DNA from 4 places in the Microvirgula aerodenitrificans DSM 15089 genome. Region 2 is predicted to be linked to each of the others. Evidence: predicted binding sites of a transcription regulator. Region 2 holds the regulator's gene; each other region holds the start of a gene.

Region 1 (7,838 bases), on a different contig from region 2:
AGCGGATGTCCTGCGCGGTCAGCGTGCTGATGCCTTCGAGATAGCACTTGTCGAACTGCATCGGGATGCCGAAGGCCAGCGCCGCCATGATGGTCAGCTTGTGGCCGGCGTCATGGCCCTCGATATCGAAAGTCGGGTCGGCTTCGGCATAGCCGAGGCGCTGTGCCTCGGCCAGCGCATCGGCGAACGGCAGCCCCTTCTCGCGCATCTCGGTCAGGATGTAGTTGGAGGTCCCGTTGATGATGCCGGCGATCCATTCGATATGGTTTGCCGCCAGCCCTTCGCGCAGCGCCTTGATGATCGGGATGCCGCCGGCCACCGCGGCCTCGAACGCGACCATCACGCCCTTTTCGCGCGCCCGGGCAAAGATTTCGTTGCCGTGCTCGGCCAGCAGCTTCTTGTTGGCCGTGACCACGTGCTTGCCATGATCGATGGCGGTCAGCACCAGGTCCTTGGCGATGCCGGTACCGCCGATCAGTTCGATCACGATGTCGATATCCGGATGGGTCGCGACCACGCGGGCATCGCTGACGATCTCGATGCCGTCGCCGACAATTTCGCGCGCCCTGGCAATATCGAGATTGGCCGCCATTTTCAGCACGATCGCACGCCCGGCACGCCGGCTGATTTCTTCCGCATTGCGTTTGAGAACGGTCGCGGTGCCGCCGCCGACCGTGCCGACGCCCATGATGCCTACATTGATCGGCTTCATCGTCACTCCTGCTATCGATTGTATGTTCCGGGAATAGTCGCCGAATATGCCACACATTGGGCATGTCGCGCAGTGCAGCACACGCCCCCGTTCGCCAAATTGTGCAAAAGGGTGGCGCGGTTCCGGAACGATCGATCAGGGGGCTAGGACGGGAAGCCCTTGAACGGCTGGCGCCGCAAGCGGTCGCGGTAAGCGCATTCGCGCTCGTAGATGGTGCGGTTGTGGACGTCCTTGATCTTCTTCACCAGCACGCGGCCGCTGAGGGTGAAGTAGTAGACCTTGCGCGGATAGCAGTCGAGCAGGTCCTCCGCCAGCACCGGAACGCTCTCCTCGGCAAGAAAGCGCCGGACGAAATCGACATTGCGCTCGCCGATATTGGATTTCAGCATCCCGCGCAGCACGCTGCCGCCGCCGAATACCTTGGCCTCGAAGCGCCGCCGGTCGCCGCCGAGCCGCACCATTTCGTCGATCAGCACTTCCATCGCATGCTGGCCATAGCGTTCGGGCAGATTGGTCAGCGCGTCCTGATCGGACACGCCATCGGGCAACGAAAAGTGATTCAGCCCGGCCACGCCGGCCACCGGATCGCGCAGGCACACCGACACGCAGGACCCCAGCACCGTCACCAGCAGCATGTCGCGATTGGTGGCAATGAACTCGCCCGGCAGCACCTTGGCCGCCTCGAGCTGGAAATTGGCGTCGTAGTAGGAGGCTCCTGGCATGGCTGCACTGGTCTTGGTATTGCCTGTGTTCATGGTGGTCTCGCATGTGGCCGCAAGCGGACACCGGGCCGGAGACCGGTCCGCGGCTGCGGGAAGAACGGTCACTGCCGCCCTGCCGGCAAGGCAATGACATCCGTATGTCTTGTCTAGATATAGACCAGTGGAATCCCGCTGCGCGATCCCTTCGCGGTGCCCGCTTGCATTCAGTCGTCGGCCAGCGGCAGGGACAGCACGAAACACGCCCCCGGTGCATGGCGCGCATCCAGCCGCAACTGTCCGCCCTGCTGCTGCGCCACCCGGGCAGCAATGGCCAGCCCGAGACCGGTACCCTCGCTGCGCGTGGTAAAGAACGGCTCGAAAATGCGCGAGGCGATCTCGGCCGGCACGCCCGGTCCCTGGTCGCTGACGGCGAATTCGACGCCGGCCTCTCCGCGGCGGACCGCCAGTGAGACCTCGCTGCCCGGGGACGAGTAGGCGAACGCATTCTCGATCAGGCTGACCAGAGCGCTGACCAGCGCCCTGGCATCGGCCCGTACCCGCGTCACGCCCGTGTCCTGCCGGCAGGCAAACGTCACGGCGCGGGCGCGGGCTCCGGCCAGCACCGCATGCTCGACCTCGTCCAGCACGTCGGCCACGGCGACGTCGTGCAACTCGAACGCCTCGCCGCGCACATAGCCGAGCGTGTCGCGGATCAGGCCTTCGAGCTGGCGCAGACGGTCCAGCGCCTTGCCGGCAAAGCGCTCCCGGTCTTCCCGGCCCAGTGGTTCGCGGGCCAGATTGGCGGTGTAGAGCATGGCGGTGGCCAGCGGCGTGCGCAGCTGATGCGCCAGCGATGCCGCCATCTGCCCCATCGCCACCAGTCGCTCCTGATCGGCCAGTTGCCGCGCCAGCGCCTGCTGGCGCGAGATGTCATGCAGCAGCACGATGGTCGAACCGTCCGGCAGCGGACGCTGCTCGACAATGACTTCACGCGGCGCGGCCCCGGATGGCAGCAGCCAGGCGTCGCCGACATCCGCCGGTGTCATCGCGGCCGATACCTGCGCCCAGTCCAGTCCGGTCCAGTCGGCCCCGGCCATGTCCTGCGCCGCCGGATTCTGCCGCAGCACGGTGCCGTCTGCCGCCAGCTCGACCACGCCGGCCGGCAGCGCGTCGAGCAGCAGCGCCAGCCGCTCGGCCAGGCTGGCACGCTGCGCGCTCTGGCTGGCCAGCGCCAGATTGGCCATCTCCAGTTGCGCCGACAGGGTCGCCAGTTGCTTCTGCAGATCGGAGTACGCGTGGATCAGTTCACCGGACGCGCGGCTGAACAGACCGAACGCCTCTTTCAGCTGCTGCACGTCAGGAGAATTCTCCTGTGGACCGAGTTGATGATTCTCATGGCTCATGGCAGCCCCTATGACAGCACTAAGGGAAATGTGGTAGTAATCTACTCAGGAAATGTTCCGCACAACTGCGAGAAAAATCCTAACGAACGTCTAGAGTCACTTATGATTCTGCAGTTGTTGTCGATAGTATTCCTGACAGCCCCCCGGGCTGGCGATTTGAATTTGCAAAGATGAGCGGAGCACCTTGTGTCTGAACTACTGAAAAGCATTGACGCGCGAACCAAACTCGCGGGTGCAAACAAGCTGGAGATCCTGCTTTTCTCGCTAGGGGTCGACCAGCGGACCGGCCGTAAGGAAACTTACGGCATCAATGTATTCAAGGTCCGTGAAGTGATGCGCACCCCCGAGATCACGACGGCGCCGGAAATGGCCAGCTCGGTCGAAGGCATGGTCAGCCTGCGCGGTCACCTCGTTCCGGTCATCGACCTGGCGAAGTATACCGGCGTGATCACCGAGAAGACCCCGGAAGTCATGATCGTGACCGAGTACAACGGCCACACCCAGGGCTTCCTGGTCGAGGCGGTCGATACCATCCTGCGCCTGGACTGGTCGGCGATGCGCGTGCCGCCGGAAATGATCTCGAACCGCATGGGCGGTCTGGTCACCGCCGTGACCGAGCTCGACAACAATAATCTGGTGATGATGATTGACGTCGAGCGCGTACTGGCCGAGACCACCGATATCGACGACTCGTTCCAGTTCGTCAATATCGAGCCGATCAAGGAATCGCGGATGGTGTTCTTCGCCGACGACTCCGCCGTGGCCCGCAAGCAGATCGAGAAGACGCTGCAGGCGATGAACGTGAATTACGCATACGCAATCAACGGTCGCCGCGCCTGGGAAGAGCTGCAGCGCATGGCCAGTCAGGCCGAGCAGGCAGAGAAGCCGTTGAAGGATATGGTGAACCTGGTGCTGACCGACGTTGAAATGCCGGAAATGGACGGGTTCCTGCTGACCAAGATGATCAAGAGCGACCCGCGCTTCGCCGGCATTCCGGTGCTGATGCACTCGTCGCTGTCTGGTCAGTCGAACCAGCGTTTAGGCCAGTCGGTCGGTGTCGACGACTATGTGTCGAAATTCGAGCCGCAGAAGCTGTCGCTGAAGATGCGCGAATTGCTGAAGCTCTGACCCTGCTACGAGAATAATGGCCATGCAAGACATATCCCTGATCGATAACATCGATGCGCGCACCAAGCTCGCCGGCTCGAACAAGATGGAAGTCCTCCTGTTCTCGCTCGGCACCCGCGAAACCTTCGGCATCAACGTGTTCAAGGTGCGCGAAGTGTCGCAGACGCCGGAAATCACCAAGTCGCCGAACATGCCGTTCGGTGTCGAGGGCGTGATTTCCCTGCGCGGCAACATCATCCCGGTCATCTCGCTGGCCCGCTTTACCGGCGCGCAGGATGCGGACACCCACAAGTACGAATCGATGATCGTCACCGAATTCAACAAGAGCACGCAAGCGTTCCTGGTGGAGTCGGTCGACCGCATCATCCGCATCGACTGGGACCGGATGAAGGCGCCGGACAACATGATGCCGCAGGGACAGGCCATGATTACCGCCGTCTCCGAACTGGACGACGGCAAACTGGTTTCCATCCTCGACGTCGAGCAGATCCTGGCCAGCGTCGTCGGTGAAACCCGCATCCCCGACATTCCCAAGGCCGGCACCGGCAGCGACGAATTCATTTTCTTCGTCGACGACTCGGTGGTCGCCCGCAAGGAAATCACCCAGGTGCTCGACAAGATGGAAGTCAAATACCATCAGGCCACCAATGGCCGCGAGGCCTGGGAACGACTGCAGGCCTTCGCCAACCGTCCGTGGATGGATGGCGCCACGCTGCACGACACACTGAAACTGATCCTGGTCGATGCCGAAATGCCGGAAATGGATGGCTACGTTCTGACCCGGCACATCAAGGGCGACAAGCGCTTCGCCAATATTCCGGTGGTCATACACTCGTCGCTGTCGTCCAATGCCAACCGGGCGATGGGCTCGAGCGTCGGCGTCGACAACTACGTCGCCAAGTTCGAACCCGCGCTGCTGGCGGAAACGATGTTGCCGTACCTGCAACGCTGAGCGCAGCATTCGCAGTGAGCGCCGCCATCGTTACGATCCGGCTCGACCCACGGTCTACCAGACAGAACCGGCTCCGGGCCCATGACCGGCAGCTTTGACAAAGCCACACATACGCAGGACAACGCCCCATGATCGAGGCAGCAGACAAGAACACACGCTTTCTGGTCGTCGACGATTTCTCGACGATGCGACGCATCCTCCGCAATCTGCTCAAGGAGTTGGGTTTCACCAACGTCGATGAAGCCGAGGACGGCCAGGCCGCGCTGCACAAGCTCAGAAGCCAGACATTCGATTTCGTCGTGTCCGACTGGAACATGCCGAACATGACTGGCATCGAGCTTCTGCGCAATGTACGCGCCGACGCCCAGCTCAAGCATCTCCCCTTCCTGATGATTACGGCGGAGGCGAAGCGCGAGAACATCATCGAAGCGGCCCAGGCCGGCGCTTCGGGCTACATCGTCAAACCCTTTACCGCTGCCACATTGGAAGAAAAGCTGGGCAAAGTCTTCCAGAGCGTGGCCAAGTAAGCAGAAAACCGAGGGAGGCTACGTGCCGGATAATCACTTGGAAAACGGCGATTCGCCCGAACTCGAGGCCCTGTTCGATCGTGTCGCTCACGACACGCATGTACAGGAAGCCCCGGCCGCGCCGATCGCTGCCGTCGTGCCCGCCCCATCAGCAGATGGCGACAGCGCCGAATTGCAGGCACTGTTTGACAGTGTCGCCGCCGCACCCGTTGCGCCACCCGTCGTACCGACGCCCGCCCCCGACCTGAGTGCCGCCGGCGACAGCCCGGAACTCGAAGCGCTGTTCGACAGCGTGGCCGCCAGCGTGGCCCCGGTCGCGCCCCCGCCCCCGGTCGTCGCGCAGGTGACCGCCGCCGGCGACAGCCCGGAACTCGAGGCGCTGTTCGACAGCGTGGCCAGCCAGGCCGCGGTCAGCGCAGACGCGCCAGCCGCTGCGGCACCCGTTGCCTCCGCTGACAACATGTATTCGCGAGTGGGCCAGCTAACCCGCAAGCTGCATGATGCGCTGCACGAACTCGGCTACGACAAATCCCTCGAACGCGCCGCCAGTGCCATTCCCGACGCGAAAGACCGGCTGTCCTATATCGCCACGCTGACGGAAAACGCCGCCGAGCGCGTGCTGAACGCCACCGACCGCGCGCAACCGCACCAGACCCGTCTGGAGAGCGGCGCCGCCGCCCTCGCCAGCGACTGGGACAAGGTGTTTGCCAACCAGTCGTCGCTGGAAGCCTTCAAGGCACTGGCGAAGTCGACGCGCGGCTACCTGGCCGAAGTGCCCGAACATACGCATGCCACGTCTTCCGAGCTGATGGAAATCGTCATGGCGCAGGACTTCCAGGATCTGACGGGTCAGGTGATCAAGAAGGTCGTGGAGATGGTCCAGCACATGGAGCAGGAACTGCTGTCGTTCCTGATGGAATACCAGCCGGAAATCAAGCCGGACCCGACCGAGCTCCACTCGCTGGAAAACGGCCCGGTCGTCAATCCGGCCAACCGCACCGACGTGGTAACCGACCAGAAGCAGGTCGACGACCTGCTGGCAAGTCTGGGTTTCTGATGCATACTGCATACACAACACTTTTCTCGCAGAGGCTGTCATGAGCGACTTCGCCGGAATGGAAGAACTGCTTCAGGATTTCCTGACAGAGTCTCTCGAATTGCTGTCCGATGTGGACAACAAACTGGTTGAACTGGAAAAGCGTCCCAACGACAAGGGACTGCTGAACGACATTTTCCGGGGCTTCCATACCATCAAGGGCGGTGGCGGTTTCCTGAACGCCACCCCGCTGGTGAATCTGTGCCACCGCACGGAAAACCTGTTCGACAAGCTGCGCAATGGCGAGCTGACGCTGTCCAGCGAGATCATGGACGTGATCCTCGACGCCACCGGCGTGGTTCGCGACATGTTCAGCTACATGGCGCAGGGCCGCATGCCGTCGCCGGCCGATCCGGCCATCCTGTCCAATCTCGACGCCGCACTGGCCGGACAGACGCCTGCCGTTGCGGCAGCAGCACCGGCAGCGGCCCCGGCAGCGCCGGCCGCCCCGGGCGAGCCGAACTGGCAGCAGCTGTACCAGGCCGTCGTCGTACCGGCAGACAGCGTCGCGCAGATTGCCGGTGGCGGTACGGCCGTCGTGCCGACCTCGGCCCCGGTGGCGCCAGCCCCCGCTCCGGCACCAGCCCCGGTGCCGGCCGCCCGCGATCGTGCGCCGGCCAAGGCCAATACCCAGGTCGCCGCACCGCAGGAAACCACCATCCGGATCGATACTCACCGTCTCGACCAGGTGCTGAACCTGTCCGGTGAAATCGGCCTGACCAAGAACCGCCTGACCACGATCCGTACCGAGATCATGCAGGGCAACCTTGGCACGAACACGCTGCGCGCACTTGACGAAGCGGTCAGCCAGCTCGACCTGCTGGTCGGCGACCTGCAGAACGCGGTCATGAAGACGCGGATGCAGCCGATCGGCCGCCTGTTCCAGAAGTACCCGCGACTGGCCCGCGATCTGGCCCGCCAGCTCGGCAAGGAAGTGGAACTGGTGCTGTCCGGTGAGGAAACCGAACTCGACAAGACCATGATCGAGGATCTGAACGATCCGCTGGTCCACCTGGTGCGCAACGCGGTCGACCACGGTACCGAATCCACCGAGGAGCGCATTGCCGCCGGCAAGCCGGTCAAGAGTATCGTGCAGTTGTCCGCCCGTCAGGTCGGTGACCACATCGTCATCGAAATCGTCGACGACGGTCGCGGCATGCGTGCCGACATGCTGCGCAAGAAGGCCGTCGACAAGGGCCTGATCGACAGCGAAACCGCACAGGCACTGGACGACAAGCAGGCTCTGCAACTTATTTTCCTGCCCGGCTTCTCGACCAAGGACCAGATTTCCAGCGTCTCCGGCCGTGGTGTCGGCATGG
Region 2 (7,838 bases):
CCAGGCGCGCGGCGATGGCCCGCTGCTGCTGTCGTGGCCGGACAGCGCGCACTCGCCGCTGCTCGATGGCTGGAATGTGGTCATCCATGAGTGTGCGCACAAACTCGACATGCTGGACGGCACTGCCAACGGCTGTCCGCCGCTGCATGCCGGCATGCATGCCCGCGACTGGTCGGATGCTTTCGGCCGTGCCTATGAGCGCTTCTGCCACGATGTCGATCACGGGCGGGATGGCTGGCTGGACCCGTACGCCAGCGAGGCACCGGCCGAATTCTTTGCCGTCCTGTCAGAATATTTCTTTGAGGCGCCGCACTGGGTGCGTCGCGATTATCCGGCGGTGTACGAGCAAATGGTTCGTTTCTACCGTCAGGACCCGGCGCTGCGGCTGCCGGACTTGCCGCTCGATGCGCTGCTGCCGCCGGTTCACGCCGGCTGAGTGCTGCTGTCCGCCGCCTGTTGCAGCCAGACGGCCAGGCGGCGATCCATCTCGCTGGCCAGCGGCAGGCAGGCAATCAGCCAGTCGGCCAGCGCATCGGCAAAAGGGGGCGGGCCCTCGTCCGGTGGCGACAGTCTGCGCCAGCATTGTGCGGCGGTCAGCAGCGGTTCGAGCTGGGTGTCGTGCTGGCGCAGGCGATCCACCCAGTGGGTGATGTCCAGGGTTTCCGGTGACAGGGTTGACCACGGAGCGAGCTGGCTCAGCCAAAGATGGCGTACTGCTTCGGCGATGCCGTAGCTGAAGCTGGCCGCGCCGGCGCGACCGACCACGGCGAACAGCCCGGCCGTCGGTGCCAGTGCGTCCAGCAGCGGACGGCAGGTATCAATGGCGGCCGGGTCGTCGCTGCCGACGGCCAGTCCGAAGCCGAGCGTGGCACCGCAGGGGTGCCAGGGGCCGGCCAGTTCCAGATAGGTGCAGCGGAAGGTGGCTGCCTGCGCGGCCCGGGCCGCGATCTGCCCGAACCAGTCACCGGAGACATCGACAAAGCAGCGCGGTCCGGAGGCGGGAGGGGCCGCACACAGCCAGTTCCAGCCGGTGGCGTCGCCAATCAGCAGCGTGGCGTCGCCGACCGGCGGCGCCGTGACCCGCATCGCGGCCAGACCCTGGTGGTCCAGTCGCTCGCGCACCCAGTCCAGTCGTTCTGACTGGCCCGGGATGGCGATGAGGGTCGCGCCGGGAGTGTTCATGGCAGCAGCAGCCGATCCGGCATATCGGGTTCAGCCAGTCGCTTCAGCCACCACGACAGCGCACGGGCCGGGCGTTTTTCGGCCCAGGCATAGGAAATCGGCGTGCTGTGCAGCGGTTCTTCCAGCAGCAGCTCCACCAGGTCGCCCCGTTCCAGCGCATCATGCGCCAGTTGTGCCGGCAGGAAGCCGACGCCTAGACCGGCAATCTGCGCGGCCAGCTTGTCTTCCAGTCTCGGCACGGTCAGCGTGTCCTGCCCGGACAGCAGGGCCGAGGTGCGTGGTGCCAGAGTGCGCGAGCTGTCGGCGGCGACCACGGCGCGGAAGCGACGGATCACGTGCGGCGGCAGCGGCTGCGCCTCCTGCGCCAGCGGATGGTCGGGGGCAACGGCGAACAGGAAGTCGGCATGGCTCATCTGCCGGCTGAAGACGCCGGTCGGGGCTGCTTCGGAAGCGCCAATGGCGAGATGGGCCCGTTTGCTGATCAGCGCGTCCCAGGCGCCGCCGAAGACTTCGTGCAGGAACTTGATCCGCGTGCCGGCATTGATGGCGTCGAACTCCCTGACCAGCGGGTACAGCCGGGTCACCGGCACCCAGTCGCCGCAGGCGATGACCAGTTCGGTTTCCCAGCCGCGCGCTAGCTGCTTGACGCGCTGCTCGAGCGAAAACGCCGCATCGAGCAGATAGCGACCGTCGCGCAGCAGGGTCTGGCCGACCGGCGTCAGCCGCGCGCGATGGCCGCCGCGGTCGAACAGCAGCACGTCGAGGTCCTGCTCCAGCTTCTGCACGGCATAGGTGACCGCCGACGGCACCCGGTTCAGTTCCTCGGCGGCGGCGGCGAAGCTCCCCTTGCGGTCAATCGCGTCCAGCACCTGCAGTGCGTCGAGCGTCAGGCGCATGCCATCTCCTTTCAGGCCACCACATTGCGCGGCACGCCGGCCAGCCAGGCGTCGATATTGTCGACCAGCATGCGCGCCATCGTCGTCATCGCGCGGCCGCTGGCCCAGGCCACGTGCGGCGTCACGATCAGGTTCGGCAGTTCGACATCGAGCAGCGGGTTGCCGTTCACTGGCGGCTCCTCGCTCAGCACATCAAAGCCGGCGCCGGCCAGCGGGCCATCGCGCAGCGCGGCTACCAGCGCCGCCTCGTCGACCAGCCCGCCGCGGGCGGTGTTGATCAGCACGCAGCCCGGTTTCATCCGCGCCAGCTCGGCCGCACCGATCATGCCGCGGGTACCGTCATTCAGCGGCAGGTGCAGCGACAGCGCGTCGGCGCTGGCCAGCCCTTCGTCGAACGACAGATAGCCGGGGCGGACCGAAACGGCACCACGATGTTCAAGCTGGAACACTTCCATGCCGAAGGCGCGGGCCTTCTGCGCCAGATTGCTGCCGATATCGCCGCTGCCTGCCACCAGCAGGCGCTGGCCGGCCAGATCGGTGATCGGCGCCGACAGCAGGCAGAACTGCGATGACTGCTGCCAGCGCCCGGCCAGCATGTCGGTGCGGTAGGCGAGCAGATTGCGCTTCAGCGCCAGCAGCAGCAGGAAGGCATGCTCGGCCACGCTGTCGGCGCCGTAATTGCGCACATTGCACACGGTGATGCCGAGCCGCCGGCAGGCGTCAATGTCGACATTATTGACCCCGGTCGCGCAGACGGCGACCAGCTTCAGGTCGGGAAGCTGTGCCAGCGTGGCGGCGTCCAGCACATGCTTGTTGACCACGGCGACGCGGGCTCCGGCCAGCCGGGCAAGGGTATCGACCGGTTCGGTATGCGGATGGTCGATCCATTCGTGCGAGGCGACCGGTGCCGGCAGGGCGGCGGGCAGGCTGGCGCGGTCGAGAAAAACGATGCGGATAGTCATGGCAGCTGGCTGGACGAAGGGTCGGGGCAACGATTGTAGCCTGCCGGCACCGGCTTGCGTTCGTGCCGTGTGCCGACAAACGTGCCTGCTTTTGGTGCAATGCAACACGACAGTGCGGGGAATCGCGGCTATATTGGACTGCAAGCGCTGTTTTTCAGTTGTTTCATGCATTCGGACTGGCTGGCACGCTTGATGCTTTGTTATTGACGAGCCCCGGCGGCGGGGCTCTCAGGGTTGTGTTGAATCCGGCCAGGGTACTCCGGTGCCTGCGGCCACTTTGACAGCGGCGTCCATTCGCCTGCCGTGCCAGTCACGGAAAGCGGATGCGACGCCCTTTTTTTGCCTGCCTGTCCCGTCTTTGCATATCGCCACAAAGCCTTTCCCACTTGGCGCAGTTTTTGACATCGTGGCGTCCATCTGCATGAGGAATTCATATGAACGCTGGCAAAGTCTGGCTGGTCGGGGTCGGTCCCGGCGATGCCGAACTGATGACGCTGAAAGCCGCCCGGGTGCTTGGAGAGGCCGATGTGTGGCTGGTCGATGACCTGGTCGGTGACGACGTGCTGGCGCTGGCCAGGGCGGACGCGCGGCTGGTGCGGGTCGGCAAGCGGGGCGGCTGCCGCTCCACCCCGCAATCGTTCATCAACCGGCTGATGCTGCGCCATGCCCGCCAGGGGCGCCGCGTTGCCCGGGTCAAGGGCGGCGATGCAATGCTGTTCGGCCGGGGCGGCGAGGAGGCGGCGTGGCTACGCGCGGCCGGCATCGAGGTCGAGGTGGTCAACGGGCTGACTGCCGGCATGCTGGCGGCAACGGCGATCGGCGTGCCGCTGACCCATCGCGACTGCTGTCGTGGCGTGGCCTTCGTGACAGCCCATGCCCAGGATGGCGGCGAACCGGACTGGGCCGCACTGGCCCGTTCCGGGCTGACGCTGGCAATCTACATGGGCATGAAGCGGCTGGACCGTATCCGCGACGGACTGATGGCCGGCGGGTTGCCGGCGACGACACCGGTGGCCGTCGTGCAGTCGGCGAGCACGCCGAACCAGCAGCAACTGCTGACCACGCTGGCGCAACTGCCGGCACAGGCGCTGGCGGCCGGCCTGGGCAGCCCGGCCATCGTGCTGGTCGGTGATGTCGTCGCGCTGTCGTCACTGGCGGAATGGCCGGACGGTCTGTCGCGCGCGGCCTGAAAGCCGAGACGGTCTGCAAAGGTGCAGGTGCTCGCAAAAATGCGGCACGAAGAACTGAATCAGTCGGGCCTGCACCGACGCCACTCACCACGCAGGTGCCCACAAAAAGCGGCAGTCAAATCCAGCTGCGCAGTTTGCCGCGCAGGCGCGATACCGCCTGGCTGTGCAGCTGGCAGACGCGCGACTCGGTCACGCCGAGCACCGCGCCGATTTCCTTCAGGTTCAGTTCTTCCTCGTAGTACAGATTCATCACCAGCTGGTCGCGTTCCGGAAGCTCCTTGATGGCGGCGACCAGGTGTTCGCGAAAACGCTGGTCACCGAGCATCGCGAACGGGGTCTCCGCTTCGGGGCCGGCGACATGCTCGATGAACTGGGTGCTGCTGCCTTCGTCACTTTCGTGGCGGAAATCCTCGTAGTAGACCAGCTGGTGGCCCTTGCAGTCGTACAGCATGGACTGGTACTCGTCGATGCTCATTTCCAGCCGTTCCGCCACCTCGCTCTCGTGCGGGGCCCGGCCGAACTCCTGTTCCAGTGCCGTCAGCGCCTGCTCGATCTGCTTGGCGTTGCGGCGCGCCTGGCGCGGCAGCCAGTCGATGCGGCGCAGTTCATCGAGCATGGCTCCGCGTATGCGCTGGCTGGCGAAGGTTTCGAACAGCACACCCTGGCTGGTATCGAACTGCTGGGCCGCTTCGAGCAGGCCGATCATGCCGACCTGGATCAGGTCGTCGAGCTCGACGCTGGCCGGCAGCCGGCTGACCATCATGCTGGCCAGCTTTCTGACCAGTGGCGCGTGAGTAGCCACATCGACGGTTGTCGACGCGTCTGCGGGAAGATAGGCACGACGAAGTTTCATAAGTTGACAGCTAGACGATGATTTCTGACGGGTCGGGTTCGAGCAACCGTGCGGCATCACACAGTCGGGAAAACAGTTCATGCGCGACACCGGAGCCGGTGGCCCACAGTGGCAGGGCATGGGCGAGCTGGTTGGCGGCGGTGGCGATCTCGCTGGTGTCGAACGACTGGACTGCCGTCGTCTTCAGCACCGTGGCCCGCTTGGCCCAGTGGTCTTCCGGCACGTAGCCGACCCAGCGCAGCGAAACCGGCAGGTATTCGCTGGCTACCGTGGACAGCCGGGAGAACCAGTGCTGTGCCTCGTCCAGACTGTGCACACGGTTGACCAGGACGTTGAACTTGCGGCGGCCGAACTCGCTGACCAGGTATTTGACGGCAGTGTACGTCTCGGTCAGTCCGTCCTGATCGGGCGACAACACCAGTACGATATCGCCGGCCACCGCCGCCAGCAGCGGCGTCTGCGTGGGGGCGTCGATCAGCACGAATTCGGTGTCGCGGGTCAGGGCCAGATATTCGCTCTGCACGCGGTGGGCCGAGACGTCACTCAGCGCGGCCAGCACCGACGGGCGCGCATAGCCATTGAGCAGGTTGATGGTGCCGCCGAGCGGGCTGACGGCCGCATCCAGCGCCAGTTGCTGCGACAGGACCGTATCCAGCGTCTCGCTCGTCGACAGGTTGAAGCGGCGCAACAGCGGCTGGCCGGCATGGCCGTCGAGCAGCAGCACCCGCCGGCCATGGGTCACGCCGAGTGCGATGCCGAGTTCGGCGACCAGGGTGGTGACACCGGACGCCCGCCCGCCGAGAAAGGCGAAGCTGGCCGACAGCGCGTTGCCGAGCGACAGTCGCCTCAGGCTGGCCGCCTGATCGTCGAAGCGGGTCATGCGGTCTGGCCCCACTGGGCCGCCTGCAGGATGCGGTACTCGTCGGGTTCGTACGAGAACGGTCCGCGCGGCTGTTTCAACGGCTGGAACGTGCGTTCCACCAGATAATTGGCATCGGACAGGTACAGGTCTTCCGGCACCCGCTGACCATTGGTCACGTACAGCACCGGCAGCCGGTGGCGGATTGCCACGTCCAGCCCGACCCCGAGCGTCGGCGCCTCGTCGACCTTGGACAGGATGCAGCCGGCCAGGCCCTCGCCCTGATAGCGGGTGATGACATCCTGCAGCGTATGACCGGCGGCATTGGCCGACAGCAGCAGGATGCGCCGCACCGGCCGCTTGCCGGCCGCGTACATGCGCGTCTGTTCGCTGACGCGGTTGTCGCGCTGGCCCATGCCGACCGAGTCGATCAGCACCAGCTTCTTGTGGGCGAGGTCGGCCAGCGTCAGGTGCAGGTCGGCCTCGTTGTCGACGGCGTAAACCGACACGCCAAGGATGCGGCCATACAGTTTCAGCTGGTCCTGGGCCCCGATCCGGTAGCTGTCGGTCGAGATCAGTGCGATCGATTCCGGACCGTGCTTGATGGTGGCGCGGGCGGCAAGCTTGGCCACGGTGGTGGTCTTGCCGACGCCGGTCGGACCGACCAGCGCATAGACGCCGCCCTTGTCGATGATGTCCTCTTCCTCCGGCAGCACGCGCAGATTGTGCGCCAGCGCCGACTTTGCCCATTTCAGCGCGGCGGCTTCGTCGAAGTGCGCCGGCAGCTTGGCCACCAGCTGGCGGCACAGTGCCGGGCTCATGCCGACGGCAAGCAGCTGGCGGAACAGCTCGGCCTGGCGCGGGTGGTATTCCTCGAGGTTGGCCCAGGCCAGGCTGGCGAGCTGGGCGGTCAGCAGTGCCTTGAGTTCGCGCATTTCGTCGCCCAGCTCGTCGAGCTTGGCCTCGGCGCGAACCGTGGTCGGCGCCGCTTCGGCCGGTGCCTTGTCGCGCGGCGCTGCCTCTGCCGCCGGGGCCGGTTCCGGGCGGGGTGCCGGCTCGGCGCGGGCGGGTTCCTCGCGATTGGCGGCCTCCTCGGCACGGGCGATCAGGCGGCTGAAGTCGACACGCTTGATCGACGTGTCCGGTTCATTGGGCGGAATGATCCGCGCCACCGGCTCGGCCAGCGGCTCGACCGGCAGCGCATAGGTGCGCGCCAGCGCGCTGGCGACCGGGGACGGCTTGGCCGATTTCGGCGGCAGGGCGGCCGCACTGCCGCCATGTCGCGGCGGGTGCTTGACGTTGGTGGCCAGCGAAGCCGCCAGCGTGTTCACGTCGGCGTCGGCTACCGCCATGATTTCGATGCCGCCGCCGGGCACGCTGCGGTTGCTGAGGATCAGGGCATCGGTACCCAGCTCGTCACGCACCTGGCGCAGTGCATCACGAGTGGTTTTGCCGAAAAACTTTTTGACGACCATAAGGCGTTATCCCACTGTGAGACTAGCTGCGTGCCCCGACCACGCCGACCACGCGAATGGTCTTGCTGTCGGGAATTTCATTATGGGCCAGCACGGCGAGCTGGGGCAGGGCGCGGCGCATGAATTTGGACAGGACCGGGCGCAGGGCCTGTGGCGTGATCAGCACCGGGTTCAGCCCCTGCTGCTCGATCCGCTCGGACTCCTGGGCCGCCGACTGCAGCAGGGTTTCCGCCAGACCGGGTTCGAGGCCGCCGCCGGCCTTGCTCTGCATGGCGCCGATCAGGATGCTCTCCAGCTGCGGATCCAGCGTCAGCACCGACAGTTCGTTCATGCCGGGGAACAGCTGGGCGACGATGGCGCGCGACAGCGTGATGCGCACGGCCGCGGTCAGATCGTCGATGTCCTGGGTTTGCGGCACGTG
Region 3 (7,838 bases), on a different contig from region 2:
CTGCTGATGGGCCTGGCCCCGGATGGCGGGCTGGTCCTGCCGGAAAGCTACCCGCAAGTGGACCGGGCGACGCTCGACACATGGCGTGCGCTGTCCTACCCGGAACTGGCCTTCGAGATCATCCGCCTGTTTGCCGACGACATTCCGGCCGACGACCTGCGCCGCCTCGTGTTCGACACCTACCGCGAAGACGTGTTCGGCTCGGCCGACATCACGCCGCTGAAAGTGCTGGAACCGGGCCTGTGCATTCTCGAACTGTCCAACGGCCCGACTCTGGCGTTCAAGGACATGGCGATGCAGTTCCTCGGCAACCTGTTCGAGTACGTGCTCGGCCAGCGCGGCGAGTCGCTGAACATTCTCGGCGCCACCAGCGGTGACACCGGTTCGGCCGCCGAGTACGCGATGCGCGGCAAGCACAATATCCGCGTGTTCATGCTCAGCCCGTACGGTCTGATGAGTCCGTTCCAGCAGGCGCAGATGTACAGCCTGCAGGATGACAACATTCACAATCTGGCGGTGCGCGGCGTGTTCGACGACTGCCAGGATATCGTCAAGGCCGTCAGCCGGGATCACGTGTTCAAGGCCCGGCGCAAGATCGGCACGGTCAATTCGATCAACTGGGCGCGGGTCGTGGCGCAGGTGGTGTACTACTTCAAGGGCTATTTCGCCGCCACGGCCGGCAACGACGAGCAGGTCAGCTTCAGCGTGCCGTCGGGCAACTTCGGCAATGTCTGCGCCGGTCACATTGCGCGGATGATGGGGCTGCCGATCCGCCACCTGGTGGTTGCCACCAACGAAAACGACGTGCTGGACGAATTCTTCCGTACCGGCCGCTACCGTCCGCGTGGCACGGCCGATACCCATATCACGTCCAGCCCGTCGATGGACATTTCCAAGGCCAGCAACTTCGAGCGCTTCGTGTTCGATCTGGTCGGCCGCGATCCGAAGGCCGTAGCCGGGATGTGGGCGCGGGTGGATGCCGGTGAAGGGTTCGATCTGGCCGGCACACCGGCATTCGCGCGCATTGCCGACTTCGGCTTCCAGTCCGGCAAGAGCACGCATGCCGACCGGCTGGAGACCATTCGTCGCACCGATGCCCGCTATGGCGTGGTGATCGACACCCATACCGCCGACGGGCTGAAGGTCGGTGAGGAATGGCGGGAGGACGGCGTGCCGATGGTGTGCCTGGAAACCGCGCAGGCGGCGAAGTTCGAGGACACCATCGTCGAGGCGCTGGGGCGCAAGCCGGCTCGACCGGCCGGGCTGGACAATATCGAAGCCCTGCCGAAGCGGGTCGAGGTGGTCGATGCCAGTGCCGAGCTGATCAAGCGCTACCTGTCCGAACACATCGACGCCTGACCGGCCGTCGCGGGTTTGAGTCTGCGGCGGCTCGAACGCTACAATCCGCGCATGTCCAGATTGTCGCTGTTTCTGTTGTTGTCGGTTTTCCCGGCACTTCCGGTCCTGGCCTCGCGCCAGGACATCGCCCTGATCGAGGCGCAGGCGCGCGCGTTCGCGCTGCAGGGCTGGCAGGGCGCGGCGGTGCGGCTCAGCTACGGTCAGCTTGACCGCAGGCTGGGCCTGCCTGCCTGCCCGTCGCCGGTCTATGCCTGGGATGGTCCCGGCCGCGAGGCCGCCCGCGGAGTGAAAATTTCCTGCGTGTCACCGAAGTGGTCGATCCGGCTGCCGGTGCGGGCGATTCCGAGCCAGACCGTGGTCATGATCAAGCGTACGGTGGCCACCGGGCAGAAGCTGGTCGCCGAGGATCTGGAACTGGTCGAATCGCGCGACGGCAATGTGCCGCTCGGTGCGTTCGCCCGGATCGAGGACGTGGTCGGCAAGCCGATGGCGCGCACGGTCGTGCCGGGCCTCATGCTGCGGCGGGAAATGCTGGCCCTGCCGCTGGTCGTTCGCCAGGGGCAGCCGGTCCGCATCGTGGCGGACAACCCGGCATTCAATGTGTCCGCGCAGGGGGTGGCAATGACCGCCGGCAGCGAGGGACAGTCGGTCGGTGTGCGCATGCCGAACGGCCGGATTCTGCGCGGGACGGCACGCGCGGACGGCAGCGTTGCCATCAGGTATTGAAGAAATGATCTACTGTGTAACGGCAAGACAATAAAGGCTAAAGCTGGATGACAATCCGCCGATAACTGCTGTAACAAGGGCGATACACGGACTCAATGCGATGAAAATCCAATCCAACATGGTGCATACTGCACCCCCGAGCGGCAACGCCGGAAGCAAGCCGGTCAAGCCGTCGCTGACGACGCCGTCTGCTGCCGGCGAGAGTGTGGCCATCAACCCGCTTGCCAGCCAGATTCAGTCGCTGGCCCAGGACGGCGCCGGCGAAATAACTTTTGATGCTGCGAAGGTTGCGTCGCTGAAAGCCGCCATTTCGAATGGCGAGTACAAGATCAATCCGGAAGGCATTGCCGACGGTCTGGTCCGCAGCTCGCAGGAACTGCTGTCCACGCAGAGTCAGGGCTGACAGCGTTCCGTTTTTTGTAAGTTGTCCACTTCATGACCGATACCCAGATCCAGTCACTGACCGAGTTGGTCGTTGCCGAAACCCGGCAGTTCGAACAGATGCTCGAACTGCTGGATGAAGAGCAGCGTGCGCTGATCGGCGGCAACATCGCCGATATCGAGAAGTTCGCCTCCGGCAAGCTGGAGCTGCTTGAGCAGATCGATCACAGTGCCCGTCTGCGTGCCGAGGCACTGCGCGCCTTCGGCATCGACAGCCGTACGGCACTGTACCGCTGGCTGTCCGACCGGCTGGAACTGCTGTCGATCTGGCAGCACCTGGAACTGGTGTCGGAAAAAGCCCGTGCCGCCAATGACCTGAACGGCAAGCTGATCTCGGATCGCCTGCTGAATGTCAATCAGGCGCTTTCGGCGCTGATGTCGTCCGAGGGCAGCACGCTGTCCTATGGCCGCGATGGCGGCAAGCAGAGCATTGTCGGCGGTGGCCGCAACCTCGGCGCCGCCTGATCCCGTCTCACCGAACGCCGCCGTCTATGGCATGATGGCGGCTGTTTTCATTTTGGGCTGCCCCCGATGAACTGGAACGTTGTCGCGCTGCTGCTGGTTGCCTTTCTGGCGGCGAATCTTCCCTTTGTCTCCAGGAAACTGTTCGGCGTCGTGACGCTGGCCAGGGCCAAGCATGCCGGCTGGCAGGCGCTGGAACTGCTGGTGATGTTCGGCGTGGTCGCCGTGCTGGCCTACGGTCTCGAGGCCCGGCAATCGGCCGTGCATCCGCAGAACTGGCAGTTCTATGTAACCAATCTGGCGCTGTTCCTGGTGTTCGCTTTCCCGGGCTTTGTCGGTCGCCATTTCTGGCACCGCCGTGGCATGCGCCTGGGCTGACCCGTCCGCCTCTGGCGGAATTGAAAAAAGCGCCCCGCGGGGCGCTTTTTCCGTGACTGCGTTTCAGATCTTCGACTGCAGATAGTTTTCCAGACCCATCTGGTCGATATGGCGCAGCTGCTGTTCCAGCCAGCGGGCATGGTCCATTTCGGTATCGTCGAGCATCTTCAGCAGAATGTCGCGGCTCACGTAATCATGTTCCTGTTCACAGGTCCCCATGGCTGCGCGGACATCGCGGACGACCTGATATTCGAGTTCGAGGTCGCTTTTCATCATCGACGGCACATCGCTGCCGATATTCAGTGCCGACGGCACCATGGCCGGCGTGCCGCCAAGGAACAGGATGCGGCGGATCAGCCAGGCCGCATGCTCGGTTTCTTCCTGCATTTCGTGCTCGATGCGCTCGAACAGCTTGCCGTAGCCCCAGTCCTCATACATGCGGGAGTGAATGAAGTACTGGTCGCGTGCGGCGAGCTCGCCAACCAGAAGGTGGTTGAGGGCGCCAATGACTTTTGCACTGCCTTGCATGGTGTTCTCCTTATTCGTTGTCGCCGGTCAGGCTTTGCAGGAAGTTCGGCAGGCCGACGGCGCCGATCAGGCCCAGATGGGTTTCGGTCCAGTCCAGCTGCTCTTCTTCGCTTTCCAGCAGCTCGGTCACGATGTCGCGGGTCACGTAGTCCTGCTCGCTTTCCGCCAGTGCGATCGCCTTGCGCATGTCGGCCAGGCCGCCGTGGATCAGCTTCTCGTCACAGGACAGCATTTCCGGCACGGTTTCACCGATGAACAGCTTGCCGAGTTCCTGCAGGTTGGGCAGGCCGTCGAGGAACAGGATGCGTTCGATCACTTCGTCGGCGTGCTTCATCGCCTTGATCGACCACTTGTATTCGGCGCGGTCGAGGAGCTTGTAGCCCCAGTTGCGGCCCATGCGGGCATGCAGGAATGACTGATTGATCGCCGTGAGCTGGTACTTGAGCACGCCGTTGAGGGCGGCAATGACTTGCGGGTTGCCTTGCATAGTGTTCTCCCATCCGGAAATCCAGCATGCATTATCAGTCATTACGGCACACACAGCCATGCCCGCACTCACGAAGGGTCAGTGCGGGCACAGGAATGGGGGGGCGGGCGGGATCAGGCAGCCAGTGGCAGGCGGGCGCCCATGGGCTGCAGCAGAACAGTCTGGCGTGACGATTGCTGTTGCGCTTTCGCTTCGCACAGCACCGAATGGGCGCATTTCGCGCATTTTCCACACTGGGTGGCGACGCCGAGATCCTGGGCCAGTTCGCGCAAGGTGGACGCACCGTTCTCGACTGCCCTGTGTATCTGGCGATCGGTTACCGCTTTGCACACGCACACGTACATGGAGGTCACCCAGTGAATGAAATACGTTCTCATTCTTGCATGAGTGAGAACGGTTTTCAATAGCCACTTATCGGGTTTGAATACAAGAGCTAACGGGCGGGATTCACCTTTTCGGCCAGGGCGTAGGCACGGGCCGTGGCCGGTCGGGCGGCGATGGCGTCAAACCAGCGCTGCACGTGCGGATAGTCGGCCAGATCGATGTGCTGCTTCTGGTGCGGCACGGCCCACGGGTAGCAGGCGATGTCGGCGATCGAGAACTCGTCGGCCAGAAACTCGTGCAGTGCCAGACGCCGGTTGAGAACGCCGTACAGGCGCTCGGTTTCCTTCTGGTAGCGCTCGATGGCGTACGGCACTTTCTCGGGTGCGAACTGGCTGAAATGGTGATTCTGTCCAAGCATCGGCCCGAAGCCGCCCATCTGCCAGAACAGCCATTCGGTCGCGGCGAGCCGCCGGTGCGGGTCGGCCGGCAGCAGCTGGCCGGTTTTCTCCGCCAGGTACATCAGGATCGCACCGGATTCGAACACGCTGACCGGGCCGCGGCCGAAGGCCGGTGCGTGGTCGACAATGGCCGGAATGCGGTTGTTCGGGGCGATGGCGAGGAAGTCGGGCGCGAACTGCTCACCGGCGCCGATGTTGATCGGCTTGATGGTGTAGTCGAGACCGGTTTCCTCGAGGAACAGGGTGATCTTGTGGCCGTTCGGGGTGGTCCAGTAGTACAGGTCGATCATGGCGGCTTCCGTTTCGCGGGGCGTGATGTCAGTAGAACGGCTTGTCGCCGTCCGGCCGGGTCTTGAAGCGCTTGTGCAGCCAGAAGTACTGCTCCGGCTGCTCGCGGACGCGCGCTTCGATAAACGCATTCATGCGGGCGGCGTCCTCGGTCTCGTCGCCGCACGGGAAGTCGTCCCACGGCGGGAAGACTTCCAGTTCGTACCGGTCCGGCGAGACCCGGCGCGGGATGACCGGCACGATCCTGGCCCGGGTCAGGCGGGCGATGCGGCTCATCGCGGTAATGGTGGCTGCCGGTACGCCGAAGAATGGCACGAAAACCGCTTCCTTGGCGCCCATGTCCTGATCGGGCAGGTACAGCAGTGGCGTGTGGTCCTTCATCGCCTTCAGCAGCGGGCGCAGCCCTTCGGTGCGGGAAATGATCTTGGCGTTGCTGAAGCGCTGCCGGCCCTGGTAGATGCGCCGGTCGAGCACTTCGTTCTTCTGCCGCGCGTAGATGCTGACCAGCGGCACATCCTGGTTCAGCCGGTAGACGCACATTTCAAAACCGACAAAGTGCGGGTACAGGATAATGACGTTCTCGTCCTTCAGGTCGGTCAGGTAGTGCAGGTTCTTGTAGCTGACCAGTTCCCTGAAGCGTGCATCGGGGGAGTACCAGACGATGCCGTATTCGAGCATGAAGCGCGCCATGGCGTGGAAGTGATCGCGCAGCAGGCGGTCGCGTGCAGCCGGGGTCCAGTCGGGAAAGCAGGCCTCCAGGTTGCGGCGGCCGACGCGGCGACGCGGCGCGACCAGGTGGTAGGCAAGCCAGCCGACCGGCCGGGCGATGGCATTGATGGCGGACAGCGGCAGAAAATGCAGCAGCCAGAGAATGAAAAAGGCAAAACGCACGTGGCGGTTACTCCAGAGGGACGTCCGTGGTCGGGCGCTCGTCGGCGCCGGCCGGGTGTTTGAAACGACTGTAGCCCCACAAATATTGTTCGGGCGCTTCACGCACCAGCGCCTCGACCTCGGCATTGATGCGGCGGGTGTCCTGGTAGCGGTCGCCGGTGAACGGCACGCTCAGCGGCCGGATGCGGACCTCGAAGCCTTCGCCGATCTGCAGCCGGCGACCGTAGAAGAAATAGGTGTCGACGTCTTTCATCTCGCCGAGGCGCGAGGCCAGCGTCATGGTGTAGGCCCACTGGCCGAAGAACGGCACCCACAGACCTTCGCCGCTGCCAGGCACCTGGTCCGGCAGCACGATGGTCGCCTCGCCGTGCTTCAGCGCCTTCATGATCTGGCGCACGCCGGCCGGCGTGGCCGGTGCGGTATTGCCGTTGTCGCGGATCCGGCCACGCTGCATCAGCGGCTGCAGCCACTTGACCTTGGGCGGGCGGAACATGGCGGTCAGCGGCACCGGCAGCCGGCTGGCCAGATAGCGGCCGGCGATGTCGTAGGCGCCGAGGTGCGGGGTGATGAACAGCAGACCGCGACCGGCGGCGATCGACGCCTCGACCGCGTCCCAGCCCTGGCACGCACGGACCATGCCGGCGACCCGGCGCGTGTCCTGGCACCAGGCCGCTGCCAGCTCCAGCGCCGACATGCCGGTATGGGCTGCACTGTCGCGAATTAAACGCCTATAATCGGGCGCATTTTCTGCGAAACCCGCCAGTTTCAGACTGTTGCGGGTTTTCTGTCCGAAGCGCGGAGAGAGGACGAGTGCCAGTCTTCCGCTGACCCAACCGATGCGCTGAAGCGCACCCAGCGGGAGACGGCTGATCAGCCAGACCAGGGCAGAGAGCAGGTTTGACATGATAGGGGAGCGTGACGGATACGAATCAAACCACGTATTCTAAACGTTCCGATCTCCCGATTTCAGGAAATCCTTGTGAGCGAATACCTCTTTACCTCTGAATCCGTTTCCGAAGGACACCCGGACAAAGTCGCCGACCAGATTTCCGATGCGATCCTGGACGCGATCTTTACCCAGGACCGTCACGCGCGTGTCGCGGCCGAAACCCTGGTCAATACCGGGCTGGTAGTGCTGGCCGGCGAGATCACCACGCATGCGAACATCGACTATATCCAGGTCGCCCGCGACACCATCCGTCGCATTGGCTACAACAGCTCGGATCTCGGCTTCGATGCCAAGGGGTGCGCGGTGCTGGTCGCCTACGACAAGCAGTCGCCCGATATCGCCCAGGGCGTGAATGAAGGCCAGGGCCTCGATCTCGACCAGGGTGCCGGTGACCAGGGACTGATGTTCGGCTATGCCTGCGACGAAACGCCAACGCTGATGCCGTTCCCGATCTACTACGCGCACCGTCTGGTGCAGCGTCAGGCCGAACTGCGCAAGGACGGCCGCCTGTCGTGGCTGCGTCCGGATGCCAAGAGCCAGATCACTT
Region 4 (7,838 bases), on a different contig from region 2:
CTGCGGGGAGATCCCACCATATGGGCTTGCTGCCGTCAGGAGTTTTCCTGTCGGTACAGTGACACGATCAGCTCGGCCTCGGCGCGGGTCAGGCCGCACTGCCTGGCGACTTCGGCCGCCAGTACGCCCCGGCGCACCAGTTCGATCGCCTGGTTGTAAGGCGAGCCACCGCCAGACCGGCCACGACCCATATTGTCCTCGACCGCTGCACGCCGCAGCGCCTGCAGCTCGGCGGACAGCTGCCGTACCTGCAGCCCGAGTTCCGCCAGTTGCGTCCGCACTGGCGCCAGCTCGTTGCGCGCATCGCGCAGCCGGCGCCGCCAGTCGCGCACCAGCGCGACCAGAACCAGTACACCCACCAGCGTCACGCTGGACAGGGCCAGCCACAACGTCGGCAGCGTGACCTGTGACGCTCCCATGATCCCCTCTTCTTCCCAATGCCTGCGCATTGCAGTCTAGCCAGCGGTGGCGCATCCCGCCATGCCGGCGCGACGGGCGATCAGGTCAGCTGAAATAGGCGCGGTTGATGCGCACCTGCTGACGGCCGCTGGACATCAGTCCATCGATTTCGACCTGGCGCAGCCGCATCAGCGTCTCCAGACGCTGGCTTTGCTGGTAGGCCTCGTTCAGTTGCTGGCGCAACGCTTCCGGCACCGGCACGGCAAGCTGCCAGGCAGCGACCAGTTCCGGCTCGATCTGGTCGCGCCGGGCGATGCAGTCGATCAGCGCGTCCCAGTCGCCGGCGTCGGCCAGCGCCAGGCTCTCGGCGGTCAGGCCGCAGTACGCATCCAGCCGGGCGGCCAGCGTGGGCTCAGACGGCGATGCCACCATTGCGGCCCCCGTTGCTCCCCTTGCTGCGGACATCGCGGCCGATGATTTCCCAGGCGCCGCGAATCTCGTCAAGCTGGCTGATGACTTCGGTCAGCGCAGCCTGGTCATTGCTCAGGCCGGCATCCATCAGGCGCCGCTTCCAGTAGTCGTACAGCGAGGCCAGCTGGCTGGAAATCTGCCCACCGGCCTGGTGGTTCAGCGCCATGTTCAGGCTGCCGATAATGTCGGTCGCCTTGTTCAGTTGCTGGCTCTTGCGGGAGAAGTCCCCACTGGCAATGGACAGTGCCGCCTCGTGCAAGGAATCGATCGCCCCCCGGTACATCAGCTCGACCAGCTCGGCCGGATTGGCGCCCAGCACTTTCGCTTCCAGCGCGTCGGACTGATACGCCTTGACGAACTGCTGCATGTTTCTCGACACAGACACGTTACTTCCTTCCGCTACGGCAATGCCGGCGGAAACCGCCGGCACGTCGCCGTCTAGATCAAAAACCGTATGCTATCAGCTAATGCCCAGCATGCTCTTCATGTTGGCCAGAGACGACTGCATTTTGGTCAGCGAGGCATCCAGCGCGCCGTACTGCGCGCGCAGCCGCGCCTCGGTCTTCACCAGTTGCGCCGACATCAGCTCCTGCTTGCTGCTGTTCGCCTTCACGTTCGCATCGAGCGTGCTCTTGCGGTTGGTCACCAGGCCCTTGTCCGGATCGGTCAGGGTATTGACCGTGCCGGTCACGCCTTCCGCATTGCTGGCAAACGCCGCCTTGACCCCGTCAGCATCCTTGGCCAGCGCCTTGGTGAAGTCGGTCTTGTTGAACACCAGGCTGCCGCCGACACCGAGCTTGATGCCGAGACTGGCCAGCGGCGAATAGTCCGCCGGGCCCGGAGCGGCATTGGTCTTGTCGGTCGGCGCGGACACAGCAGCGTACAACTGATCCTTGACCGAGCGCAGCAGACTGTCGTTGCCGAACGAACCGCTCTTCATCGATGTCAGTTGCGAGACGACGGCATTGTACGAGGTAACGAAATCGTCGACCTTCTTGGCGATCGCATCATCATCGCGCCCCACCGTCACCGATCCAATACCTTCTTTTTGCAGGGTGAAGGTCAGGCCGCCGATCACGCCCGAAACACTGTTGCTCTGACTGACGGCAGAGATGCCGTTGATGGTGAATTCGGCATTTTTCGGTGCCTTGGAGTCAGTCGCGTTCAATGCGGCACTGCCGCCGGTCAGCGAGGCAAAGCTGGTCGTCCCGATTACGCCGTCGATCGCGCCAGTCTTCTGACCGCTGATCACCAACCGTTGCTGGCCGGTCTTGTCGGTAATCGGCATTGCGGTCGCGCCGACACCGGCGCCATTGATTTTCGCCGCCAGCTCGGCCGGGGTCAGCTTGACCTCGCCGGTGCCGAGATTGACGGTCTTGCCATTGACAGTGATGGTCGCCGGGTTCGTGCCTGCGGCACCGAACGTCAGCTTGCCGTCGGTCATCCCCCCCAGGTCGTACACGTCGGCCTGCGCGCTGGCCATCTGCGTCGTCTGGATCGCATAGGTGCCGTTGCTCGCCGTACCGTCGGCCTTGACCGTGATTGCGGTCAGGTCACTGCTGGTTGCCGTGTTTGCATCGAGAAAATCGTAGCTGGACAGTTTCTGCGCAGCCGTCTTCAGGCTGGACAGTGCGGACGTCAGCTTGCCGATATCCGATACCTGCGTGTTGTACTTGCTTGCCTGCGTCTGCAGTTTGGTCAGCGGTTGCCGTTCAACCGACATCAGACCACTGACGATGCTTTCGATATTCAGGCCGGAGCCCGCGCCGGCGGCGGTAATGGAAGCCACGTTATTTCCTCTCGACTAGCCGCATGTCGTGCGATATGAACCGGCCGGACCTCGCCGACCGGACAGCCCGACATACGATCGGACCCGGCACGCCTGCATGATGAATGATGATATCCCGGATCAAGCCTTGTCCGAGAGCAGCAGCCCGCGCAGTTCGTCAAACACTTTGGCGAACTGGACGATCTGCTCATTGGGTATCTGGCGAATCACTTCATTGGTTTCGCGATTGACGACCTTGACCAGACGCATCTTGGTGTCTTCATCGACCGAGAACTCGAGATCGCTCTGCATGAGTTGCATGGTCTGATTGAACTGCTGGACCGACTTCTGCAGCGCATCCGGCTTCTGCTGGTCCTTGGCGCGAGCGGCATCGGCGTCATTGCGCAAACTCTCGGCACCATGAACAGGCGCAACGGCGGTGCTGGTCAGCACGGGCGTCGCGGGCGCATGGCCGGCAAACTGCGGCAATGTGGACGGTTGTCGCGCGTCTGCGACAGCCGGCTGTATGGGTGTTGCCGAGGGGTTGATCTGCATGGATCTCTCCTGACGTCAATAGGCCCCGGACACAGACTGGCTGGCCGGGGCCCCGTTCACGCTACGGGGATCAGATCCCCGTTACCGAAATTACTTCAGCAGGGACAGCGCGGTCTGCGGCAGCTGGTTGGCTTGCGACAGCATGGCGGTACCAGCTTGCTGGATGATCTGGTTACGAGTCATCGTAGCAGTTTCCGAAGCGAAGTCGGCGTCAACGATACGGCTCTTCGAAGCCGAGATGTTTTCAACGTAGTTTTGCAGGTTGCTGACCACGGCGCTGAAGCGGTTTTGCGTGGCACCCAGGTCGGCGCGAGCGTTGGCCAGGGTCTTCAGGTCGTTGTCAAACTTGGTCAGCAGGGCGCGAGCGTTGGTGTTGCTGCTAAGGGTGGCAGCGCTAGCAGCTTGCGAGAAGGCCAGTTTGGCGATGGTCACCTTGATCTGGTCGTTGGCCGAGCTGTTGGCACCTACCTGGAAGTTGAAGCTCTTGGCGGAAGCAGAGCTAAACAAGGTCTGGCCGTTGAATTTGGTGCTGGACACCAGACGCTTGTTTTCCGCGCCCAGGGCATCCATTTCCTTCTTGATTTGTTTCAGGTTAGTTGTCGACACGGTGCTGTTCGACGCTTGTACAGTCAATTCGCGCATACGCTGCGTGTTTTCCTGGATTTGCGACAGCGCGCCTTCAGCGGTTTGCGCCAGCGAGATGCCGTCGTTCGCGTTACGGATAGCCTGGTTGCTACCGCGAACTTGCGAATCCATGCCCGAAGCGATGGCCAGACCGGCGGCATCGTCCTTGGCGCTGTTGACGCGCAGGCCCGACGACAGGCGTTGCAGCGAGGTAGCCAGTGCGCTGCCCGAGGTGGTCAGGTTACGTTGCGCATTCAGCGACGAAATATTGGTGTTGACGTAGATTGCCATGATGATCTCCAAGCAGGCGACGGTTGTTCGGTGGGTTGGGTGCCGGTACTTCCTTCCGGGTCACAAGCTTTATCGGAGCCAGTTGCGTTGGCTTTAGGGGTCTTTTGCAAATTTTCTAGTTGGGCATCAAATTTGATTGCAACAGGCCGATAGAGTGACGGAACATTCGATCGGCACTGTCAGCCGAATCCGCCATAGAATGCCTTCCGGGTGAGACCATCTATATAGGTTTTACGCGCACACTCCACTCCTGACCGAGAACATGATGTCCAACTGCAAGACCCCCGCCCCGACAATTTCCGATCTCGCCATCCTGAAAACGACCGCCGACCTGGCCGAACAGGGCCAGCTCCCTGAAGCAGAGGCCTTGCTGCACGAGCAACTGGCACAGGACCCGGCCGACCCGGTGGCCTTGCTCGGGCTGGGGCAACTGGCGGCGCATGCCGGACTGGTGGATGACGCGCACGTGATTCTGGAAGCCGCACTGATGGAAACCCGTGCCCGCTGGCCGGATCAGGGCAATGCGCCGCTGCAGGCGGAAATCCAGCGCAGCATCGCCCGCACCCATGACAGTACCGGCCAGATCTACCGTGGCGTGTCGCACTGGCTGGACAGCCTGGTCTGCGAAGACACGGCGGAAGCCCGCGAAGCGCTGGCGCGCGCGCGCCAGGTCGACGACTCGAACAAGACCACGCTGTTCAAGGACATTCAGGCACCGGCCGGTCTGCTGGAGCAGGCCGGGCGGGTGTGTGGCGAAGAGCTGGCCCGCCAGCCGGACGATGCCGAAGCCAGTTTCCAGCTCGGCAACGTCAAGCTGCTGCAGAAAAAATACGATGAGGCGCTGCCGCTGCTCGAACGTGCCAGCCAGCGCCTGAGCGAACGCGCCGATGTGTTCTACAGTCTGGCGCTGACGGCCATGGGTCTCGGCAAGACCGAGGCTGCCCGCACCGCCCTGCTGCGCAGTCATGAGCTGGCGCCCAGTCTGGACACCTGCCTGGAACTCGGCATGTACTATGCCGCCCGTGGCGAACACGCCGAGGCCATCGACATGCTGCGTCTTGGTGCCCAGGACCATCCGGACGGTGCCGCCCTGCTCGCCGGTCTGCTGTCACGCGAACGCCGCTATGACGAAGCAATCGCAGTGGCACAGTACATCTGCGACAAGTTCCCGACCTCGGCGCGCTGCTGGGTGCTGCTCGGCCGCGCGCATTACACCGCCGGCGATCCCGAGCAGGCAATGTATGCCCTGATGTTCGCCATCCACCTGGCACCGGACGATGACGATATCCATACCGACCTCGGTTCGCTGCTGAGCAAGCTCAACGCCCATACCATGGCCGAAGTCGCCTACCGGCGCGCCATGGCACTGAATCCGGAAAACCTGTGGGGCTATACCTCGCTGATCGCCTGCCTGTCGCAGCAGCAGAAGTACGATCAGGCGCACGATGTTTTCGATCAGGCCGAAAGCAAGTGGCCGGACAACCCCGAGCTGTACCTTAACGTGTCGGTGGTCGAGTGCGAACAGGGCGATATCGAGAAGGCGTTCAGCTCGGTCCACCATGCCATCGAACAGAAGCTGATCGAACTGGCCGAATTGCCGCCGGAGCAGATGTTCGAGGAGAAGAAGGAACAGTACATGGTCGTCCATGACGCCCATGTCGCCCTGCTGGCCGCCCACGAGACCCTGACCCGGGCCGGGGTGCCGTTCTTCCTGATCGGCGGCACGCTGCTCGGCATCATCCGCGACGGCGACCTGCTGCCGTTCGACAAGGACATGGACTTCGGCCTGTGGTCGGACGTGTCGCGCGAAGCCATTGTCGGCGCCTTCAACGACGATCCGGACTTCATGGTGCCGGACACCATGCTCGCCCCGAACGCCTGGGTGTCCGCGCTGCACCACAAGCCGACCGACATCATCATCGACATGTTCTTCTTCCACCGCGACGGCGACAGTTGCCTGGAGGGCTTCGACCGGGGAGCCATGAAGCTGCGCTGGCGCTACCGCGGTTTCGAACTGAAGCCGCTGCCCTTCCTCGGTGTCGAGTTCCTGGCACCGGAATCGCCGGAACGCTTCTTCGAAGACATCTACGGCAGTGAATGGCGGATTCCGGACCCGGGCTTCGATGCCGTGGTCGCCGGCTACTGTCTGACACCGGAATCGAAGGACCTGTGCAGCTTCTATGGCTACGAGCGGCTGTTCTCGGCATTGCGTTCGCGGCGCTGGGCCAAAACGCTGTCCTACGCGAAGCAGATCCGCAAATGGGGCCCCCATCCGATTCTGGACCAGGTCGAAGCCTTTATCCGCGAACGGGATCTGGCATGAAAACGGTCCTGACCTACGGCACCTTCGATCTGTTCCATATCGGTCACCTGCGCCTGCTGGAACGCCTGAGTTCGCTCGGCGACCGGCTAGTGGTCGGGGTGTCGACCGACGAGTTCAACGCGACCAAGGGCAAGGCCACCTTCATTCCCTACGCGGAACGCGCCGAGATTGTCGCCAATATCCGCTGCGTGCACAGCGTGATCCCGGAAAACGACTGGGCGCAAAAGCGCCACGACATTGTCCGGCTGAAGGCTGACGTGCTCGGCATGGGGGACGACTGGGTCGGCAAGTTCGACGAGTTGAAGGACGCGTGCGAGGTCATCTACCTGCCGCGCACCGCCGGCATTTCCAGCACCACGATCAAGGACACGCTGAAGGCAGTCGACAGGGACAACCTGCTCAAGATCAAGGATGCGCTGGGACTGCTGGAAAGCATTGTCAGGAATTTCGAGTAACCCTGCGCAAGATACCGTCCCGCACTGGGAAGTACGCAAAATATCAAATCCAAGGTAGCGCTATGCAGTTGAATGTTCTGGAGTATCTGGAAGAGGGAGCCCTCAAGCACTCGCCTGACCGGATTGCGGTCATTGATAATGCGCGAGAGTATACATTCCGTGAGCTTGAGCAACGGGCCAAGAGCTGCGCATGTCAGATCATGAAAGCAGCAGACCAGATCGGGCGTCCCATTGCGGTATTCCTGCCCAAAGGGGCCGGCACGATCATTGCCAATTTGGGCATACTCTACAGTGGCCATTGCTATACCAATCTCGACAGCAAGTCTCCGGTTCAACGACTGGAGAAATTGCTGGCCAATCTTGATCCGGTATTGATCATCACGGATGCCAGCATGGCGGCGGCCCTGCTGGCCATAGGCATCGACAGACAGAAGCTGATTTTCATTGATGAAATATTGACGTCTGCCCCGCAGCATGATGCAGAACAGCTAGCAGCCCGGCGTCATGCCGTCATTGATACGGATCCGGTTTGCATCATCAATACATCGGGATCAACAGGCACGCCAAAAAGTGTCGTGATGCACCATCGCAGCATCATTGACTTCATCGACTGGTGCCTGACGCGTTTTGAATTCAGCTCATCCGATGTTATCGGGAGCCTCTCTCCGTTTTATTTCGACATTTACTCCCTGGAACTCTACGTTAGCCTGGCTCGGGGTTGCACCATCGCCATCATCCCGGAGCATTTGGCCGCATTCCCGGCCAAGCTGGCACAATTTCTGGAAGACCAGCAAACTACATTCTTGTTCTGGGTACCCACCATCATGGTGACCATGGCAAACATGAATTTGCTGGAAAATCGGAATCTGAGCTGCCTGCGTCGCATATTTTTTGCCGGAGAGGTTTTCCCGACAAAGCATTTGAATTACTGGCGAAAAAAACTGGTCAACGC

Evidence for each region. Region 2 encodes FliA, which starts transcription of late flagellar genes. Its sites were predicted from a motif close to GCTAAAGNTNNNNNNNNNNCNGCCGATAAT; they were not measured.
Region 1: the regulator FliA is predicted to act here: its motif matches at 2,915-2,944, upstream of Q352_RS0102530 (chemotaxis protein).
Region 3: the regulator FliA is predicted to act here: its motif matches at 2,122-2,151, upstream of flgM (flagellar biosynthesis anti-sigma factor FlgM).
Region 4: the regulator FliA is predicted to act here: its motif matches at 4,177-4,206, upstream of Q352_RS0101985 (flagellin N-terminal helical domain-containing protein).

The regions. Positions count from the first base shown of each region.
Region 1 is NZ_JHVK01000002.1:146,860-154,697, forward strand. It holds gene Q352_RS0102515 (homoserine dehydrogenase) at 1-712, opposite strand, end outside; gene cheD (chemoreceptor glutamine deamidase CheD) at 856-1,467, opposite strand; gene Q352_RS0102525 (sensor histidine kinase) at 1,638-2,768, opposite strand; gene Q352_RS0102530 (chemotaxis protein) at 3,003-3,944, shown strand; gene Q352_RS0102535 (chemotaxis protein) at 3,961-4,896, shown strand; gene cheY (chemotaxis response regulator CheY) at 5,025-5,423, shown strand; gene cheZ (protein phosphatase CheZ) at 5,461-6,480, shown strand; gene Q352_RS0102550 (chemotaxis protein CheA) at 6,521-7,838, shown strand, end outside.
Region 2 is NZ_JHVK01000026.1:26,584-34,421, reverse strand. It holds gene Q352_RS21535 (M90 family metallopeptidase) at 1-436, shown strand, start outside; gene Q352_RS0115865 (hypothetical protein) at 424-1,182, opposite strand; gene Q352_RS0115860 (LysR family transcriptional regulator) at 1,179-2,078, opposite strand; gene Q352_RS0115855 (D-2-hydroxyacid dehydrogenase) at 2,090-3,040, opposite strand; gene cobA (uroporphyrinogen-III C-methyltransferase) at 3,475-4,230, shown strand; gene Q352_RS0115845 (RNA polymerase sigma factor FliA) at 4,346-5,083, opposite strand; gene Q352_RS21530 (MinD/ParA family ATP-binding protein) at 5,094-5,963, opposite strand; gene flhF (flagellar biosynthesis GTPase FlhF) at 5,960-7,417, opposite strand; gene flhA (flagellar biosynthesis protein FlhA) at 7,440-7,838, opposite strand, start outside.
Region 3 is NZ_JHVK01000002.1:137,840-145,677, reverse strand. It holds gene thrC (threonine synthase) at 1-1,359, shown strand, start outside; gene flgA (flagellar basal body P-ring formation chaperone FlgA) at 1,411-2,085, shown strand; gene flgM (flagellar biosynthesis anti-sigma factor FlgM) at 2,186-2,488, shown strand; gene Q352_RS0102490 (flagella synthesis protein FlgN) at 2,521-2,991, shown strand; gene Q352_RS0102485 (DUF2818 family protein) at 3,058-3,366, shown strand; gene bfr (bacterioferritin) at 3,430-3,894, opposite strand; gene bfr (bacterioferritin) at 3,905-4,381, opposite strand; gene Q352_RS0102470 (bacterioferritin-associated ferredoxin) at 4,495-4,725, opposite strand; gene Q352_RS19530 (glutathione binding-like protein) at 4,815-5,453, opposite strand; gene Q352_RS0102460 (lipid A biosynthesis lauroyl acyltransferase) at 5,482-6,342, opposite strand; gene Q352_RS0102455 (lysophospholipid acyltransferase family protein) at 6,350-7,246, opposite strand; gene metK (methionine adenosyltransferase) at 7,322-7,838, shown strand, end outside.
Region 4 is NZ_JHVK01000002.1:25,186-33,023, forward strand. It holds gene Q352_RS0101960 (DUF2802 domain-containing protein) at 36-419, opposite strand; gene Q352_RS0101965 (flagellar protein FliT) at 505-828, opposite strand; gene fliS (flagellar export chaperone FliS) at 812-1,255, opposite strand; gene fliD (flagellar filament capping protein FliD) at 1,331-2,659, opposite strand; gene Q352_RS19500 (flagellar protein FlaG) at 2,780-3,193, opposite strand; gene Q352_RS0101985 (flagellin N-terminal helical domain-containing protein) at 3,284-4,108, opposite strand; gene Q352_RS0101990 (tetratricopeptide repeat protein) at 4,371-6,431, shown strand; gene Q352_RS0101995 (adenylyltransferase/cytidyltransferase family protein) at 6,428-6,886, shown strand; gene Q352_RS0102000 (amino acid adenylation domain-containing protein) at 6,949-7,838, shown strand, end outside.